4 regions of the Kitasatospora sp. NPDC089797 genome follow, and region 3 is predicted to be linked to each of the others. Evidence: riboswitches for the same ligand, from Rfam matches in the RefSeq annotation. Region 3 holds a riboswitch; each other region holds the start of a gene.
What was found. A riboswitch is a leader RNA that binds a small molecule or an ion and turns the genes downstream of it on or off. The one in region 3 is predicted to bind cobalamin.
Positions count from the first base shown of each region.

Region 1: it holds a riboswitch for cobalamin, as region 3 does, so the genes downstream of both, AB0O91_RS37400 (CbtB-domain containing protein) here and AB0O91_RS08405 (iron ABC transporter permease) in region 3, are expected to answer to the same signal.
Region 2: it holds a riboswitch for cobalamin, as region 3 does, so the genes downstream of both, metE (5-methyltetrahydropteroyltriglutamate--homocysteine S-methyltransferase) here and AB0O91_RS08405 (iron ABC transporter permease) in region 3, are expected to answer to the same signal.
Region 4: it holds a riboswitch for cobalamin, as region 3 does, so the genes downstream of both, AB0O91_RS40120 (ABC transporter substrate-binding protein) here and AB0O91_RS08405 (iron ABC transporter permease) in region 3, are expected to answer to the same signal.

Region 1 covers NZ_JBFBGS010000070.1:12,180-14,371, forward strand. Annotated here, with positions in the region: gene AB0O91_RS37395 (CbtA family protein) at 1-742, opposite strand, end outside; gene AB0O91_RS37400 (CbtB-domain containing protein) at 769-957, opposite strand; cobalamin riboswitch at 1,024-1,147, opposite strand; gene cobF (precorrin-6A synthase (deacetylating)) at 1,320-2,081, shown strand; gene folP (dihydropteroate synthase) at 2,054-2,192, opposite strand, start outside.
Region 2 covers NZ_JBFBGS010000070.1:17,435-19,626, forward strand. Annotated here, with positions in the region: gene metE (5-methyltetrahydropteroyltriglutamate--homocysteine S-methyltransferase) at 1-1,099, opposite strand, end outside; cobalamin riboswitch at 1,258-1,503, opposite strand; gene AB0O91_RS37425 (HoxN/HupN/NixA family nickel/cobalt transporter) at 1,722-2,192, shown strand, end outside.
Region 3 covers NZ_JBFBGS010000008.1:66,381-68,572, forward strand. Annotated here, with positions in the region: gene AB0O91_RS08400 (ABC transporter ATP-binding protein) at 1-402, opposite strand, end outside; gene AB0O91_RS08405 (iron ABC transporter permease) at 399-1,451, opposite strand; cobalamin riboswitch at 1,546-1,685, opposite strand; gene sodN (superoxide dismutase, Ni) at 1,775-2,170, opposite strand.
Region 4 covers NZ_JBFBGS010000090.1:9,531-11,722, forward strand. Annotated here, with positions in the region: gene AB0O91_RS40115 (iron chelate uptake ABC transporter family permease subunit) at 1-275, opposite strand, end outside; gene AB0O91_RS40120 (ABC transporter substrate-binding protein) at 272-1,327, opposite strand; cobalamin riboswitch at 1,347-1,552, opposite strand; gene AB0O91_RS40125 (GNAT family N-acetyltransferase) at 1,628-2,192, opposite strand, start outside.

The sequences.
Region 1 (2,192 bases), on a different contig from region 3:
CCACCGAGTAGAAGCGGAACTCGAACAGGGTGTCCGCCGGGAAGCCCGGGTAGACGATGGCGCCCTTGTCGTCGGTCAACGGCAGCGGGGTCTCCGTCGCGTGGTGACCGAACTGCTGGACGTTGTCGGCGAGTTCACCGAGCGGGGGGAGCACCGCCATGACGATGCCGATCGCCACGGCGAAGGCGCCGGCCGCCAGCAGGGTGGCGTTCCAGTTCCCGAACCGGGCCTGGAGGCGCTTGCCGAGCCAGACCGCCAGGACGAGGAACACGATCGAGCAGACGACCATGCCCAGGTACAGGTTGCCGCGGTCCCGGATGGTCTCCGGGTGCCCGATGGCCGGCGGGTTGGCGGGGTACTTGATGAACGGGACGAAGTACAGGCCGAGGAAGCCGCCGAGCGCCACCAGCATCGCCAGGGTGCGCGGGCGGAGCCGGCCGGTGCGGCCCAGGCAGACGGTGTAGGCGATCGCGAACAGCGCGCCCATCGCCGTGCCGAACAGGATCATGCCGACGCCGATGCCGACGTTGGCCTGGACGGTGCGGCTGAAGATGTCCGGTCCGCCCATGTCCATCGGCAGTCCGGCGGCCTTGTCCAGCAGTCCCTGCGCGTCGTCGCGTCCGCTCTCGTACTCGATCGCCGCGTTGATCTGCGGCTCCGCGAAGATCCGGGCGAAGACGAAGGCGAGCAGGCCGGCCACTGCGCCGGCGAGGACGCCGCGCAGGATGAGTCTCTTCTCCATGTCGGGTGGTTCGCTGCTTCCGGTCGTCAGTGGCAGGGGAAGCCGAGGAAGTGCCGCGAGTCGTGGACGAACTCGTGGATGTGCATGTCCTTGCCGAACACGGAGTAGGCGCCCTGGTCGACGCCGATGAAGTAGTAGACGGCCAGCGCGATGAGAGCGGTGACGACGAGCCAGGCGACCGCCTTGGACGCCGGCACCACGACCGGGACGGGCAGGGCGGAGGGCCCGGGCATACTGGTGCTCACAGTTGAGCCTCCTTCGGGGATCGTGCGTCCCGTTCTCGTTGGGGCGGACGTGATGGCGTCGTATCTGACTCACGGGCCGCCCGGAGGAGGGCCCGCTCACAGTGGCGCGACCGTGCCGGAGTCCCACCGGCTTCCTTACGCCATCACTACGTCCGGTAGGTTAGGCCCGCCCCGGGGGGCCGTCAATCGCCCCGATCCGCCCGGGAGCCCAGCGTGCGGAAGGTCACGTCCCCGTCGCCGGACCGGTCCACGCCGTGCGCGCGGGCCCCGGACGCCGCAGGTCAGGGCGGTCCGCGGACGATCCGCCCGGCGGCATCCGGCAGAATCGCGGTATGCGGCAGATCATCGTCATCGGCATCGGTGCGGGCGACCCGGACCACCTCACCCTCCAAGCGGTCAAGGCCTTCGCCCGCACCGACGTCTTCCTCCTCCTCGACAAGAACCAGCAGCGCCAGGACCTGATGCACCTGCGCCGCCGGATGATCGAGGAGCACGGCCGGCCCGGCCACCGGGTGGTCGAGGTGCCGGACGCCGAGCGCGACCGCACCACCCCCGCCTACACCGAGGCGGTCCACGACTGGCGGCGCCGCCGGGCCGAGCTGGTCGGCCGGCTGGTCGCCGAGCACCTGGGCCCGGACGAGACCGGCGCGCTGCTGGTCTGGGGCGACCCGAGCCTCTACGACAGCGTGACCGCCGTCCTGGACGAGGTGCTGGCCACCGAGCCGGACGCCTTCGCGTACCGGGTCGTGCCCGGGATCAGCAGCGTCTCGGTGCTCGCCGCCCAGCACCGCACCACCCTCACCCGGGTCGGCCGACCGGTGCGGATCACCACCGCCCGCCGGCTGGCCGCCGAGGGCTTCGGCCCGGGCAGCGAGGACGCGGTGGTGATGCTGGACGGGCAGGCGGCCCTCACCGGCCTCGACCCCGAGGGCGTGCACGTGCACTACGGCGCCTACCTGGGCGGCCCGGACGAGATCCTGGTCTCCGGCCCGCTCGCCGAGGCCGCCCCGGAGATCGCCCGGCTGCGCGGGGAGGCCCGCGAGCGCAAGGGCTGGATCATGGACACCTACCTGCTGCGCCGTACCGAGGACTGACCGGCGGGCGACCGGGACGCGCGCAGGGCCGCCTCCAGCCGTACCGCGTCCGCGGTCGCCCGCACCTCGTGGACCCGCACCGCCCACGCCCCCTGGGCGGCGGCCAGCACG
Region 2 (2,192 bases), on a different contig from region 3:
CGACGGCCTTCTGCTGGGCGAAGGCGAGCCAGCGGGCGATCTGCGGGTCGATGTCGCGCTCGGCGGCGGCGTCGATCGGCACGTGCAGCAGGGAGCAGGACGGGGCGACGTCGACCCGGTCGGCCAGGCCGAGCAGGGTCGCCAGGGTGGCCAGCGACTTCTCCAGGTCGTTGATCCAGATGTTGCGGCCGTCGACCACGCCCGCGACCAGTCGCTTGCCGGGCAGGCCCCCGGCCGCGGCCAGGTCGTCCAGGTTGCCCGCGGCCGGGCCGGTGAAGTCCAGCGCCAGGCCCTCGACGGGGGCCTTGGCGAGCACCGGCAGGGCGTCGCCCAGGCGGTCGAAGTAGCTCGCCACCAGCAGCTTGGGCCGGTCGGTGAGGGCGCCGAGCTCGCGGTAGACGCGGGCGGCGGCGTTCAGTTCGGCCGGGGTGCGGTCCTGCACCAGGGCGGGTTCGTCCAGCTGCACCCACTCGGCGCCGGCGGCCTTGAGCGCGGCCAGCAGCTCGGCGTAGACCGGCAGCAGCCGGTCCAGCAGGGTGATCGGCTGGAAGTCCTCGGCCACCCCGGGGGCGGGCTTGGCGAGCAGCAGGTAGGTGACCGGGCCGACCAGCACCGGCCGGGCGGTGTGGCCGAGCGCGAGCGCCTCGCGCAGCTCGCCGACCGGCTTGGCCGGGTTCGCCGCGAAGGCGGTGTCCGGGCCCAACTCCGGGACGAGGTAGTGGTAGTTGGTGTCGAACCACTTGGTCATCTCGAGCGGCGCGACATCCTGGTTGCCGCGGGCCATCGCGAAGTAGCCGTCCAGCGGGTCGGCGTCGACGGCGTCCCGGTGCCGGGCCGGGATCGCCCCGACGGCCACCGAGGCGTCCAACACGTGGTCGTAGAACGAGAAGTCGCCGGTCGGTACCTCGCCGATGCCCGCCTCGACGAGCGCGGCCCAGTTCTCCCTGCGCAGTTCGGCGGCGGTCTGCTGGAGCGACTCGGCCGTGACCGCGCCCTTCCAGTAGCCCTCGATCGCCTTCTTCAGTTCCCGGTTACGACCCTGGCGGGGGTAACCGTAAGCGGTGGCCACGGTCGCCGCGGCTGCGGACTTCGCTGTCAAGGGACTCTCCTTCGCGAGCCTGATTCCTCATGGTCCCGGGGACGGCACGGGGGCGCGAAGGGATGACGTACCGCACGGACGACCGTGCACGGGCACGGCTCCGCCTGGTATGTACGCCGACCCGCCCTCGAGGTCACCGGATGGCCGCGCGCGAACTCGGTCGCGCACGGACAGCGGGCAGGTCTTCGGACTCGCGGGCACGACCGACCTCCGTGGAGACGAAGGGCGGACACCTAGTGGCCGTCGCTTCCCAGACCCGTCCCGGGTCCAGTGCGTATGACGGCGGTCGTTCCCGCTCACCGCTGCGGGGCAGTCCCGGACTGGCCGTGTGAAAGGCGTCACCGGGTTCCCTCTTACGACGCCCCGTCTGGCGGACGGGGCGAACCAGCTGTACGGGCAAGCCTAGAGGCAATCTCCTGGAGCCGGGCCAGTGAATCACTCGATCGTCCGCATGGTGAGACGACGTCAGCGCGGCGGCGCTTCGCCCCCGAAGTCCCGGTTTTGCCTTATTGCAACCTCTTCGCAGCTGCAAACGCTTGTCGACCGAACGAGCGAGCCCCTACGGTGTTCCCCGCGTTCCCCGGGGGGCGCCCCCATCGAGGAACCGGAAAGGCCCGCACGCATGACCCTCACCGAAGAACCCCCGTCGTCCTCCCTGCCGCTGCCGCCCCGTTGGCAGCGCGGGGACACCGTCCGCACCGCCGCCCTGCTCGGCGTGATCGTCGCCATGCACGTGGTCGCCTTCGGCATGCTGTTCCTGCTGGTCGCGCCGAACCACTACACCATCGGCACCCAGACCTTCGGCGTCGGGCTCGGCATCACCGCCTACACCCTCGGCATGCGGCACGCCTTCGACGCCGACCACATCGCCGCGATCGACAACACCACCCGCAAGCTGATGGCCGACGGCCAGCGGCCGGTGTCGGTCGGCTTCTGGTTCGCGCTCGGCCACTCCACCATCGTCATGGCGATGGCCGCCCTGGTCGCCGGCGGCGCCCAGATCGTCGGCACCCTGGTGGACGACCAGTCCGCCACCCACCAGTGGCTGGGCGTCATCGGCACCAGCGTCTCCGGCACCTTCCTCTACCTGATC
Region 3 (2,192 bases):
GTGTTCGGCCCGGACCCGGCGCAGCGCGGCGGTGCAGCGCTCGTGGTCCGCCCCGGTCGGGCCGCCCAGGCCGCGCCGGTGCGGCAGCCGGCCCATCGCGACCACCTCGGCCACCGTGAAGTCGAACTCGGCGGAGTGCTCCTGGGTCAGCGCGGCCACCCGGCGGGCCGACTCGCGGGCGGTGAGCGCGTGCAGGTCCTCGCCGTCCAGCCGGACCGCCCCGCCGGCCGGCCGCAGCACCCGGTAGACGCAGCGCAGCAGGGTCGACTTGCCGCTGCCGTTCGGGCCGATCAGCCCGACCACCTGGCCGGCCGCGGCCGTCAGGCTCACCTCGTGGACCAGCCGGGTGCCGGCCAGCTCCACCGAGACGCCGTCGACGCTCAGGTCCTCGGCGGCGCTCATCGCCGGCCCCCGAAGGCCTGGCCGCGGCGGCGCATCATCAGCAGGAAGGCGGGCACCCCGAGCACCGCGGTGAACACCCCGACGGGCAGTTCGGCGGGCGCCAGCAGGGTGCGCGAGGCGATGTCCACCCAGACCAGCAGCAGCGCGCCGGCGAGCGGCGCGATCGCCAGCACCCGGCGGTGTCCGGCGCCGACCAGCATCCGGGCCAGGTGCGGCATCAGCAGCCCGACGAAGCCGATCGCCCCGCTGACCGCGACCACGGTGCCGGTGACGGCGGCGGTCACCACGAACAGCTCCCGGCGCAGCCGCTCCGGGTCCACGCCGAGCGAGGCGGAGGTCTCGTCGCCCATCGCGAGCGCGTCCAACCGCCCGGCGGCGCAGGCGAGGTAGGCCACCCCGGCCAGGACGGCGCAGGCGGCGATCGGCACCTTGCCCCAGGTGGCGCCGCCGAGGCTGCCGAGCAGCCACATCATGGCGTCCCGGGCGGCCTCCGCGTTGTCCGAGGAGAAGACCATCAGGGTGGTCAGGGCGGAGAAGCCGTAGGAGAGCGCGGTGCCGGTGAGCACCAGCCGCAGCGGGGTGAGCCCGTACGCGGTGCGGGCGGTGAGGTAGACCAGCACCATGGCGAGCAGTGCGGAGCCGAAGGCGGAGACGGAGATCGCCCACACCCCGAGCGAGGCGAAGGCGCCGAGCAGCAGGACGGCGTTGGCGCCGACGGCCGCGCCGGAGGAGATGCCGAGCACGAAGGGGTCGGCGAGGGCGTTGCGCACCAGCGCCTGGACGGCGACCCCGGTGGCGGCCAGTCCGCCGCCGACCACGGCGGCCAGCACGGTGCGCGGCAGCCGGAGCTCCCAGACGATCGCGTACGCCGCCGCCTCGCTCGCGTCCAGCCGGCCGCCGGTCAGTCCCGCGCCCAGGAGCCGTAGCACGTGGGGGAGTTCGATCCCGGAGGCGCCGAACGCGACGCCGCAGACCAGGGAGATCAGCAGGGCGACGGCGAGTCCGACGGCGAGCGGGACGGTCGGTATTCGGCGAACGGGGTCACTCACGGGCGGTCGCGCCTTGCCTCGGGCCGCGGGTGTGCCGGGGCGGGCGCCGGCCGGGGCGGGCCCGGGCGCCTTCCCCTCGCGGTCCACGGCGAGTTGTCGGGAGTCCAGCGGCCGAGGGTGATCGGGCTGACGCGGTCGCTCGGACCGCGCTCACCGTTGCGGGTCAGCGCCGGATTCGCACCGGACTTCCCCCTCGGACGCCCAGGCAGCATAACAGCCGCTCAGGGCAGGCAACCCTTACCGGGGGCGGATCGCACGTGGACGCACGACCGCCCCCGTCCGCACGGTGCGGACGGGGGCGGCCGGGTGGCGACGCGTCAGGCTCAGGCCTGCTTGGTCTCCCAGAAGATCTTGTCGACCTCGGCGATCAGGTCCAGCAGGGCCTGGCCGGTGGCCGGGTCGGTGGACGCCTTGGCGGCCGAGGCGGCCTTCAGGGTGTCGTTGATCAGCTGGTGCAGCTGCGGGTACTTCTCGAAGTGCGGGGCCTTGAAGTAGTCGCTCCACAGCACCGAGATGTGGTGCTTGACGGCCTCGGCGCGCTGCTCCTTGATGATGATGGCGCGGGCGCGGAAGTGCGGGTCCTCGTTGGCCTGGTACTTCTCCTGGGTGGCCTTGACCGACTCGGCCTCCAGCTTGGCCTGCGCCGGGTCGTAGACACCGCAGGGCAGGTCGCAGTGGGCGTGGGCGGTGGCGCGCGGTGCAAACAGACGAGAGAACATGGGAGTCCTTCCTTAGATCGTC
Region 4 (2,192 bases), on a different contig from region 3:
CAGACCGCGAGGCCGGCGCCGGTGGCGGCCGCCCCGAGGACCCGGGGGAGCCGCAGCTGCCAGACGATCTGGTCGTCCAGCAGGGTCACGTGCGGGTCGGTCAGCCCGAGCCGGCGCAGCACCACGTCGATCACCGTCGGGAGCGGCTCGGGCTGCGAGCCCACGGCCAGGCCGAGCAGCACGGTGGCCAGCAGCAGGGCCGCCCCGACGGTCAGGGCCGCCGTCGCGCGACCCGGACCGGCCGGCCGCACGGCGGGGCGGGGCGCGGAGGTCATGACGCCGGGTGCAGTCGGCCCAACCCGGCGGACACCTTGGCGGCACCGTCGGCGAGCCGCACACCGGGTGTCGACTCCGAGAACGGCACCACCACGAAGGCCTTGCGCTGCACGGCGCCGAGCTTGCTCAGCACAGGGTCGTTCTCCAGGTAGTCGATCTTGGACTGGGCGGTGTCCCAGCCGGCGTCCGCGACCACGATGGCGTCCGGGTCCGCCGCGACGACCTTCTCCCAGCTCACGGTCTGCCAGCCGCCGGGCAGGTCCGCGAAGACGTTGCGGGCACCCACCGCGTCGAGCACCAGCTGGGGTCCGCCGTGCCCGGCGCCGACGAACGGCGTCTTGGTGTCCGAGTCGAACCACAGGACCTTGAGGTCCTTGCCCGCGGCCGTCGCCTTGAACTGCGCCAGCTGCTCCTCCTGCCGGTGCTGGACCTCGGCCGCCCGCTCCGGGACGCCGAAGACCTTGGCGACGTCGTTCAGTTCGCCCCACGCCGCCTGCCACGTCGTCGGCGGCACCTGGCTCTTGTCCGAGCAGCCGAACGGGGACACGTACGACGCGATGCCCTGGCCGCGCAGCTCCTCCCGGGTGCCCGCGACCTTGTCGGTGTAGGCGCTGGCGTAGGAGGCGTACAGGAAGTCGGGACGGGCCGCGAGGAGCTTCTCCTTGGTCGGGTACTTCTCGGAGAGCACCGGGACGGAGTCGTAGGCGGCCTTCCACTGGTCCGGCACGGCGTCGTCGAGGTAGGCGGTGCCGGCCATCCGGGACTGCAGGCCGAGGGCCAGGGCCACCTCGGTGGCGCCCTGGTTGAGCGTCACCAGCCGGGCGGGCGGTGCGCTCACCGTCACGGTGGTCCCGCAGTTGTCCACGCTGACCGGTGCGGCGCTCCCGGTCGCCCCGGCGGAGGCGCTCGGCGCGGGGGCGCCCGCGCAGGCGCCGAGCACGCCGACGGACAGCAGGACGGCGACCGCCCGGCCGACCCGCAGCGGGCCGGAGGGACGGGTGGAACCGGTGGGACGTATCGATCGGGCCGGGTACGGCAGACCGCTGGGCACGTGTTCTCCAAAACCCTCGTGGAACATGTCGCGCCGTGGCCGGTCTCCTGGCTTCCGCATCGACGCGCCGCAGCCGACCTTCCCGGGCGGTTCCTGTGGACCGCCCAGTGGCCCCGACCGCTGGGGGAGCCGGTCGGCGAGGGCCGCGACACTCCGCGGCAACAGTGGCGAGGGCCGCACCGGACTTCGACCGGTTTCCCGTACACCACGGCCTTGGCAAGGTATCAGGCGTGGTCAGCGCGGTTCCGCCCGGTGCGGCGCCGGGGGCCGGGGCGCCGCACCGGGCGGTCCGGTCCGGGGTCAGCGTGCGGAGAGGACCAGGCGGCGGCTGGTGTTCCGGTAGCCGGTGCGGGCGAAGGCGGCGGCCATCGGGGTGTTGGTGAGGTCGGTGTCGGCCAGGATCCGGGTGGCGGCGGCCTCGGTGGCGAGGATGCGGGTGATCCCGGCCAGGATGTCGTCGGCGTAGTGGTGGCCGCGGTGCTCCGGGAGGACGCCGAGGTAGCCGACGACGGGGGCGGCGTGGTTGCGGGAGGGGATGCCGAAGCCGACCGGCTCGCCGCCGGGGGTGCGGGCGACCCGCCACCAGGAGCGGTCGCCGGGCATGGTGTCGCGGTAGAAGGCGACGTCGGCCCGGGCCTGGGCCTCGGCGCCGAGGCGTTCGGCCTCCTTGCGGGTGTCGGTGTCCAGGGTGTCGACCAGGACCCGGCGGAACAGCTCGACGAAGACCTCGTCGTCGGGCTCCGGCTGGAGGAGCAGACGGCCGGACGGCTCCGGGACGCCGGCCGGGGGCGTCCACTCGAAGCGCAGGCGTTCCAGGCTCACCGGGAGGCCGGCCCGGCCGGCCGCGTCCCGGCGCCAGGCCACG